Regions from separate parts of the Pseudarthrobacter sp. SL88 genome, predicted to be linked through region 2. Evidence: predicted binding sites of a transcription regulator. Region 2 holds the regulator's gene; the other holds the start of a gene.
The links. Region 2 encodes HspR, which represses chaperone genes until heat shock. Its sites were predicted from a motif close to AAGTTGAGTCNNNNNGACTCAACTT; they were not measured.

Region 1: the regulator HspR is predicted to act here: its motif matches at 2,484-2,508, upstream of clpB (ATP-dependent chaperone ClpB).

The regions. Positions count from the first base shown of each region.
Region 1 covers NZ_JAPPRD010000001.1:245,533-249,947, forward strand. The annotation lists gene OVA06_RS01045 (ABC transporter permease) at 1-292, shown strand, start outside; gene OVA06_RS01050 (sulfate/molybdate ABC transporter ATP-binding protein) at 289-1,374, shown strand; gene OVA06_RS01055 (S1 family peptidase) at 1,542-2,294, shown strand; gene clpB (ATP-dependent chaperone ClpB) at 2,538-4,415, shown strand, end outside.
Region 2 covers NZ_JAPPRD010000001.1:105,803-110,217, forward strand. The annotation lists gene dnaK (molecular chaperone DnaK) at 1-262, shown strand, start outside; gene OVA06_RS00450 (nucleotide exchange factor GrpE) at 266-940, shown strand; gene OVA06_RS00455 (DnaJ C-terminal domain-containing protein) at 1,024-2,001, shown strand; gene OVA06_RS00460 (heat shock protein transcriptional repressor HspR) at 2,017-2,442, shown strand; gene OVA06_RS00465 (hypothetical protein) at 2,618-3,016, shown strand; gene OVA06_RS00470 (aldehyde dehydrogenase family protein) at 3,041-4,415, opposite strand, start outside.

The sequences.
Region 1 (4,415 bases), 140 kb from region 2:
CGGAGCCGTGCTGTCGTTTGCCCGCAGCCTGGGCGAATTCGGCGCCACCCTCACCTTCGCCGGCAGCCTCCAAGGCGTCACCCGCACCCTGCCGCTGGAAATCTACCTCCAGCGCGAAACCGATCCTGACGCCGCCGTCGCCCTGTCACTCGTCCTGGTGGCTGTCGCGGTAGCGGTGGTGGCACTTGCCTACGGCCGCCCCGGCGGACTGCAGCGCCAAGGTCCGGCACCATGGGGCGGTTCTTCCCGGCGCCCGACGACGGCGGGTGCCGCGGGCGGGAGGGTCCGGTGAGCTTTTCGTTCCAGGCTGCCGTGGCCCAGCGGGATTTCGACGTGTCCCTCGCGCTGGGGCCCACCGAAACCGTGGCGGTGATGGGGCCCAACGGCGCGGGCAAATCCACCTTGCTGTCCACCATCGCGGGCCTGGTCCGGCCGGACACCGGGAGGGCCGAGCTCAATGGCCGGACGCTGTTCCACCTGGGATCCGGGATCCATCAGTGGACGCCGCCGCACGGCCGCGGAACCGCACTCCTGGCCCAGGAACCCCTGCTCTTTCCGCACCTCACGGCGGCGGACAATGTGGCCTTCGGGCCCCGGAGCGCCGGCGTCCCCCCACGCAAGGCAAAGGAACGCGCCCTGCAGTGGCTGGCCGAAGTGGAGGCTGAAGCCCTGGCCGGCCGCCGCCCAGCCGGGCTGTCCGGCGGCCAGGCGCAGCGCGTCGCCGTGGCCCGTGCCCTCGCTGCGGACCCGGGCCTCCTCCTGCTGGACGAGCCCATGGCGGCCCTGGACATCCATTCGGCTCCGCTGCTGCGGCGGCTGCTGAAACGGGTGCTCGCGGACCGGCCGGCCATCATCGTCACCCACGACGTTCTGGATGCGCTGGTGCTGGCGGACCGTGTGGTGGTCCTTGAGAATGGGCGCATCGCGGAGGACGGACCCACCCGCCAAGTGCTGGAACGGCCGCGCAACCCGTTCGCAGCCGGCCTGGCCGGGCTCAACTTCGTCACAGGCACGCTGACGGCTTCCGGAATCCGGACAGCCGGCGGGCAGGGCATCGCTCCTGACCTGGAGATCGCCGGGCACCTGGAGGAACCGGGCGAAGCGGGCCAGGCAGGCGCCGCCGGGCTGCTTGGCGCGGCCGTGTTTCCGCCGTCGGCCGTGTCCGTGTTCCTGACGGACGCACACGGAAGCCCCCGCAATTCCTTCCCCGTGCAGGTCACCGAGCTGGAGCCCCATGGAGACCAGATCCGGGTGCGGGGAGGCGGCCTGGCCGCGGACATCACTCCCGCAGCCTCGGCAGAGCTGGGCCTGGCCCCCGGGATCCGGGCCCACTTCGTGATCAAGTCCGCTGCGGTTTCCATCTACGCGACTTGATTTACAAACTCATTTACACGTTTTGTCAAAGTCAGTGACAAGCTTAACAATGTTCCGGTACCGTTCGGATGGGCGGCAGGCCATCGCCTCCGCCCATCAACCGGAACCGACCCCGTCCGCGCCTCAACCGGCAGCGGTGCGGGGTCCCTTGCGAAGGAGCCACCGCTGTGAAAATCGCCAGAATCCTTGCCGCCGTTGCCGCGACTGCTGCGCTCATGGGCCCGCTGCCCGCACAGGCCGCACCCGCAACGGGCGGTGACACGGCAAGCCCCGACATTGCCGGCGGCAGCACCACCACCATTTCCGCAGCCCCCTATGCAGCGCAGATCTCCTTCGATGCCACCGGTACCAACGTAGGATGCACCGGCAGCCAAATCTCGGCCAGCTGGGTGATCACGGCCAAGCACTGCAATTCGGCCTCCCTGCAGTCTGTCCGGCTGGGGTCCACCTACCTGGAGGCCGGCGGCACCGTGAAGACCGTGGCCGGCCGCTATGCCTCCAGCACCGGGGATGTCCTGCTGCTGAAACTGTCCACCCCCCATTACGGCTCCTACGTAGGGCTCTCCAGCTCATTCCCCGCCATTGGGGCTCCGGCCAAGGTGTACGGCTGGGGCGACCAGACCGAGGGCGCGGGCACCATGTCCTACAACCTCAAGGCGGCGGACGTCACCGTGGCCGGCCAGGGCACGGACACCTACGGCGGAGCCTCCGTCCGGACGCAGTCCCAAAGCGGGCACACCCTGGGTGGCGACTCCGGCGGCCCGCTCATCGTCAGCGGCAAGCTGGTAGGTGTCCTGTCGACGTCAAGCATCCTGCCCAGCCCCAACCCGTCCAGCTTCACCAGGTACTACAACGACCATGCGTCCGTGTCCCGCAACCTCAGCTGGATCACCAGCGTCTCAGGGGTGGGTGCCTCCTGAGTTCCGGTCTTCGCGACTTCCGCCCGTCCCGGTAGGGGGGCGGGCGGTGCCGGTTCCCGGGGGATGCCGCGGGAACCGGCCGTCCGGCGGATGGCTTGTTGGGGGAGCCGCCCGCCGGTTTTGCATGTCCCGCCGGGAAGCGCCGAAGGTTCGCTGTGGGAAAACAGGGCCAAAGGACTGCGTTTTTCAAAGTTGAGCGTAGTACACTCAACCTAAAGAAAACGCCCCTGAAAGGAGCCCTCTTTGGACGTCAAATTCACCACCAAGAGCCAGGAGGCTCTTTCGGCTGCCGCCATGAACGCCTCAACGGCCGGTAACCCGCAGGTGGAACCCGCCCATATCCTCAAAGCGCTGATGGACCAGCGCGAGGGTGTGGCCGTGGCGCTGCTCCGCGCCACCGGCGCAGAACCGGACGCAGTCAGTGTCCACGCCAGCAGCGCCATCAAGTCCCTTCCTTCGGCTTCGGGTGGATCTTCCCAGCAGGCCCAGCTTTCCCGCACTGCACTGCAGGCCATCCAGAGTGCGAAGGAGGAGGCCGAGCGCCTCGGCGACACCTTCGTGTCAACCGAAGTCCTGCTGCTGGGACTCTCTTCCGGAAGTGACGCCGTCGGGCGCCTCCTCCGCGAAGCCGGCGCCTCCCACGAAGCCCTGGTGGCCGCCCTGCCCGGCGTCCGCGGCGACCGCAAGGTCACCAGCCCGGACCCGGAGAACACCTTCCAGTCGTTGGAAAAGTTCGGCACCGACCTCACGGCCATGGCCCGCTCCGGCAAGCTGGACCCGGTGATCGGGCGCGACACGGAAATCCGCCGCATCGTCCAGGTGCTGAGCCGCCGCACCAAGAACAACCCGGTGATCATCGGCGAGCCCGGCGTGGGCAAGACCGCCGTTGTGGAAGGACTTGCCCAGCGCATCGTGGCCGGCGACGTCCCCGAAAGCCTCCGCGGCAAGACCCTGATCGCCCTGGACCTGGCGTCCATGGTGGCCGGCGCCAAGTACCGCGGCGAATTCGAGGAGCGGCTCAAGGCCGTGCTCGAGGAGATCAAGAATTCCGAAGGCCAGATCGTCACCTTCATCGATGAGATCCACACCGTGGTGGGCGCGGGCGCTACCGGCGACTCCTCCATGGATGCCGGCAACATGCTCAAGCCCATGCTGGCCCGCGGGGAGCTCCGGCTGATCGGCGCCACCACCCTGGATGAATACCGCGAGAACATCGAAAAGGATCCCGCCCTGGAACGCCGCTTCCAGCAGGTCTATGTGGGGGAGCCCAGCGTCGAGGACACCATCGGCATCCTCCGTGGCCTGAAGGAACGCTACGAGGCGCACCACAAGGTCGCCATCGCGGACTCCGCACTCGTGGCCGCCGCCACCCTCTCCAACCGCTACATCTCCGGGCGGCAGCTTCCGGACAAGGCCATTGACCTCGTGGACGAGGCCGCGTCCCGGCTGCGCATGGAGATCGATTCCGCTCCGGAGGAGATCGACCAGCTCCAGCGGCTGGTGGACCGGCTCACCATGGAGGAATTGGCCCTTCAGGACGAGAAGGATGCCGCCTCCGTGGAGCGGCTCGCCGCGCTGCGGGCTGACAAGGCTGACCGCGAGGAGGAACTCAACGGGCTCAATGCCCGCTGGGAGGCCGAGAAAGCCGGCCTCAACCGGGTGGGCGACCTGAAGGCCAAGCTGGACGAATTGCGCGGCGCGTATGAGAAGGCCGCCCGCGAAGGAGACCTCGAAACCGCCTCCCGCGTGCTGTACGGCGAGATTCCCGCCCTGGAACGCGAGCTCACCGCCGCAGCCGAGGCCGAGGCTGCCGTGACAGACAAGTCATCCCAGATGGTGGCCGAACAGGTGACCGCCGATGACATCGCCGAGGTCATCTCCGCCTGGACCGGCATCCCCGCCGGGCGCATGCTGCAGGGCGAGAGCCAGAAGCTGCTGCACATGGAGGAGGAGCTGGGCCGGCGGCTGATCGGGCAGGCCAAGGCCGTCGCTGCCGTATCGGATGCCGTTCGCCGTGCGCGTGCCGGGATCAGCGATCCCAACCGGCCCACCGGTTCCTTCCTGTTCCTGGGTCCCACCGGCGTGGGCAAGACCGAGCTGGCCAAGGCCCTGGCGGACTTC
Region 2 (4,415 bases):
GGTCAAGACCGAGGTCCAGGCCGACGTCGACGCCCTCAAGAAGGCGCTCGAAGGCACCGACGACGCCGAGGTCAAGACCGCGTTCGAGAAGCTGCAGGCTTCCCAGACCAAGCTCGGCGAAGCCATCTACTCCCAGGCCGGTTCGCCGGACGGTGCCACCGGTGCCGCGGGTGCTGAAGGCGCAGCAGCGGGCGATGGCGCCAAGGCCGACGAAGACATCGTCGACGCCGAGATCATCGACGAAGACGAAGCGAAGAAGTAAGCCATGCCCCATCACGGTAACGAGGAAGAGCACAGCTCACCCGCGAACCACGAGGGTAAGGGCAACAGCCAGGAACCGGTCATCCGGGACAACCGCAAGGTTGACCCGGTGACCGGGCAGGCCCGGCACCCTGAAGGCGAGCAGGCCGGTTCCGCGCAGGATTCCGACGGCGACGCGCTGGCCCAGGCCGAGGAGATCCTCAACGGCGTCGAGGTGCCCGCGGAGGAATCCGTGGCCCAGGGTGTTCCCGCAGGGTCCGCCAACGCTGAGGCAGCCGAGCTGAAGAACGACCTCCTTCGCCTGCAGGCTGAGTACGTCAACTACCGCAAGCGCGTGGAACGCGACCGCGCCGTGGCAGGGGAGATGGCCGTCATCGGCGTCCTGAACTCCCTGCTCCCGGTCCTGGACGACGTCGACGCCGCACGGCAGCACGGCGACCTCACCGATGGCCCCTTCGCCGCGATCGCCGCCAAGCTGGAGAACGCGCTGAAGACCTACGGCCTGGTCCGCATCGACGAAACCGGCGTGGAGTTCGACCCCACGGTCCACGAGGCCCTGATCCAGCAGCCCGGCGAAGACATCGAGGTTGACACCGTCAGCCAGGTGCTCCGCTCCGGCTACAAGTCAGGCGACCGCGTGCTCCGCGCAGCACAGGTCATCGTCGCTGTACCTGCGTAGCATTACCCCGGTGGTTGGGCTTGTCGAAACCCAGGTTTCGGCAAGCCCAGCCACCGACCCGTAACTTTTGAAAGGAAACGCCATTGGCTAGCCAGGATTGGGTGGACAAGGACTTTTACAAGATCCTTGGTGTTGCCAAGGACGCTTCCGATGCCGATATCAAGAAGGCTTACCGGAAGCTGGCACGGCAGTTCCATCCGGACACCAACTCCGGCGATGCTGCTGCCGAGAAGAAGTTCAAGGACGTCTCCGAGGCCTACTCGGTGCTCTCCGATGCCGACGAGCGCCAGCAGTACGATGCCATCCGCGCCATGGGCGGCGGCGCCCGGTTCGCTCCCGGCGGCGGTGCCGCAGGCGGCAACGGCGGGTTCGAGGACCTCTTCGGCGGCCTGTTCACCGGCAATACAGGGCGGCACGCGGGCGGCTTCAACCCGTCCGCCGGCAATATCCCGCCCGAGTTCGCGGACCTGTTCGGCGGCGGATTCGGCGGCTCGCCCGGGTTCCAGCGGACACCCCAGAAGGGCGCGGACCGCACCGCATCCACCAGCATCTCGTTCTCCGGTGCCATCCGCGGCACCACCATCGGCCTGCGCGAACCCAATGGCGAAGTCATCGATGTTCGCGTCCCCGCCGGCATCAAGGACGGCCAGAAGGTCCGTGTGCGCGGCAAGGGCCAGCCCGGCCAGGCCGGCAATGGCGACCTGGTGGTTGCCGTCTCGGTTAAGCCGCACGAGTTCTACACGCGCGACGGCGACAACCTCCGCATCCACGTCCCGGTCACCTTCCCCGAGGCTGCCCTGGGCGGTGACATCGAGGTGCCCACCATCGACGGCGAGAAGGTGCGGGTCCGTGTTCCGGCCGGCACGCCGTCGGGCCGTACCCTGCGGGTGAAGGGCAAAGGTGTGAAGACCTCCAAGGCGACGGGTGACCTCCTGGTGACCATCGACGTCGCGGTTCCCAAGAACCTGAACAAGGAGGCCGAGGCCGCCGTGAAGGCTTTCGCCGAGGCCACGGCCGGCGCTGACGTCCGAGAGGGCCTGGCCGCCAAGGCCCGGCTGTAGCGGAGGAGGTGTGCCGTGGACATCAACGCTGACCAGCCCATCTTCGTGATTTCCGTGGCGGCTGAGCTGGCTGACATGCACCCCCAGACGCTCCGCCAGTACGACCGCCTGGGCATCGTCAAACCCAGCCGTGCCCCCGGGAAATCCCGGCGGTACTCGCAGCGGGACGTCAACATGCTCCGCGAAGTGCAGCGGTTGTCCCAGGAAGGCGTCTCCCTCGAAGGGATCAAACGCATCCTGGAACTCGAAAACCAGGTGTCTGCCCTGCAGCGGCGCGTGCTGGAACTGACCGAGGAACTGGGGCGGCGCCCGCAGGCATTCGACTCCCGCATCTTTGCCGCGGGCGCGGCCGGCGACGTCGTGAGCCTGGCCCGCGGCCAGCGCCCCCGTCCCCGGTCGCAGGCCGTCGTGCTGTGGCGGCCCCGCGCCATCGGGCAGTAGCGGCAGCAGCCGGCCGGTGAGTAACCGGCGCCTGGCCGCTTGGCGAAAATAGAGTACCCACTACTCGTGCAGCCCCGTCCAAGGAAACCTTCAATGGAACCACTGCTGTTGCAGCAGTGGTTCCATTCGTTTCTGGGGGTTATTCCATGTTTGGTTCTCTTTTCTTGGCCCGGTCATGAGCCCGGGAATGGAAGCAGTGTCGTCCTTCAGCGCTTCGGTGCCCGGACAGACCCTGCTGGCCATCGGGCAAACAGTCGTGGTGGTGTGCGTCTGCTTCGACATGGTCCGGGCAACGTCCGTTCCGCGGTCGCACCGGCGCTACGTGGCCAGCACCGTCTTCCGGACCCTGGCCATCCCGGCGGTCATCGCCGATGCCCTGACGGTCCTGGTGGCCATCGTGGTGTCGTCGTGGATCGATGTGGTGATGGGCATGTTCGTGCTCACCGCCATCATCTTCCGGTTCCACAGCGGCAAGGACGAGGACAACTGGTGGCAGGGCAAGGGCAGGAAGCTCGCCCGTTGGGCCCGCCGCCACCTGTCCGGCCGCACGTCGGTGGCTTCTGCCATGGGGTGAGCCGGAGTCCTCAGCCGTTGAGACTCAGCCGTTGATGACCTGCGGGATGCCCAGGGCCTTAAGGCCTTCGGCGCCGAATTCCAGGCCGTAGCCTGACTGCTTGGCCCCGCCGAATGGAATCCGCGGATCGACGGCACCGTGCCGGTTGATCCAAACGGTGCCTGCTTCCAGCCGGGCGGCCACCGCACGGGCGGCCGCGGGGTCGGAGGACCACACCGAGGCGCCCAGGCCGACGTCGAGGGCGTTGGCCATCTCCACAGCTTCGTCGATGGTGCTGTAGCGGATGATCGGCAGTGCGGGGCCGAACTGTTCCTCGGCCACGAGTGGGTTGCCGTTGCCAATGTCCGCCACCAGCGTCGTGGGGTAGAAGTAGCCGGGCTGGCTGGAGTCCGGGTTCCCGCCGAGGAGGACGCGCGCTCCCGAAGCCCTGGCCGCCTCCACGAGGTTCGCGACGACGTCGTACTGCGCCTTGTTCTGCAGCGGGCCGAGGACGTTGTTCTCGTCCAGGCCGTTGCCCATCGGCATGGCCTTCGCGACGCCGGCGAGTGCCTCGCAGACGGCGTCGTAGATGGAGTCGTGGACGTAGAGGCGCTTGAGGGCGGCGCAGGTCTGGCCGGTGTTGATGAAGGCGCCCCAGAAGAGGTCCTGGGCGATCGCCCGGGGATCGGTGCCGGGCAGGACGATGCCGGCGTCGTTGCCGCCGAGCTCGAGCGTGAGGCGTTTGACGGTGTCCGCCGACGAGCGGATGATCGCCTTGCCTGTGGCGGTGGACCCGGTGAACATGACCTTGCCAACCGCCCCGTGCGACGCCAGAGCTTCGCCCACGTCCCGGCCGCCGGACACGACGGTCAGCAGCCCTTCGGGAAGTTCTTCGTTGAGCACCTTGGCCAGGGCCAGGACCGATAGGGGCGTGTACTCGGAAGGCTTGACCACCACGGTGTTGCCCATGCGGAGGGCGGGGGCGATCTGCCAGGTGGTGATCATCATGGGCCAGTTCCACGGCCCGATCGCGCCCACGACGCCGATGGGCCGGTAGTGGAGTTCGGCGCGGGTTTCGCCGTCGTCCACCAAGGTTTCGGGGGCCAGGGGAGTGCCGGCCGCAGCGCGGAGCCAGGCCGCGCAGGCGCCGACCTCGAAGCGGGCGTTGGGCCCGTTGAGGGGCTTGCCCTGCTCGCGGGAGAGCAGTTGGGCGAGCTCCTCGGCTGAGCGTTCGACGGCGTCGGCAGCCCTGAGGAGGATTGCGGACCGGGCGTCGTGGCCCAGGGCAGCCCACGCCGGCTGCGCGGCGGCGGCCGCAGTGATGGCCACTTCCAGGTCCGCCACACTGTGCACCGGAGCCTCGCCCAGAGCCGCGCCGGTTGCGGGATCCAGGATGGTCCGGCCGGTGCCGGGGGCGGGT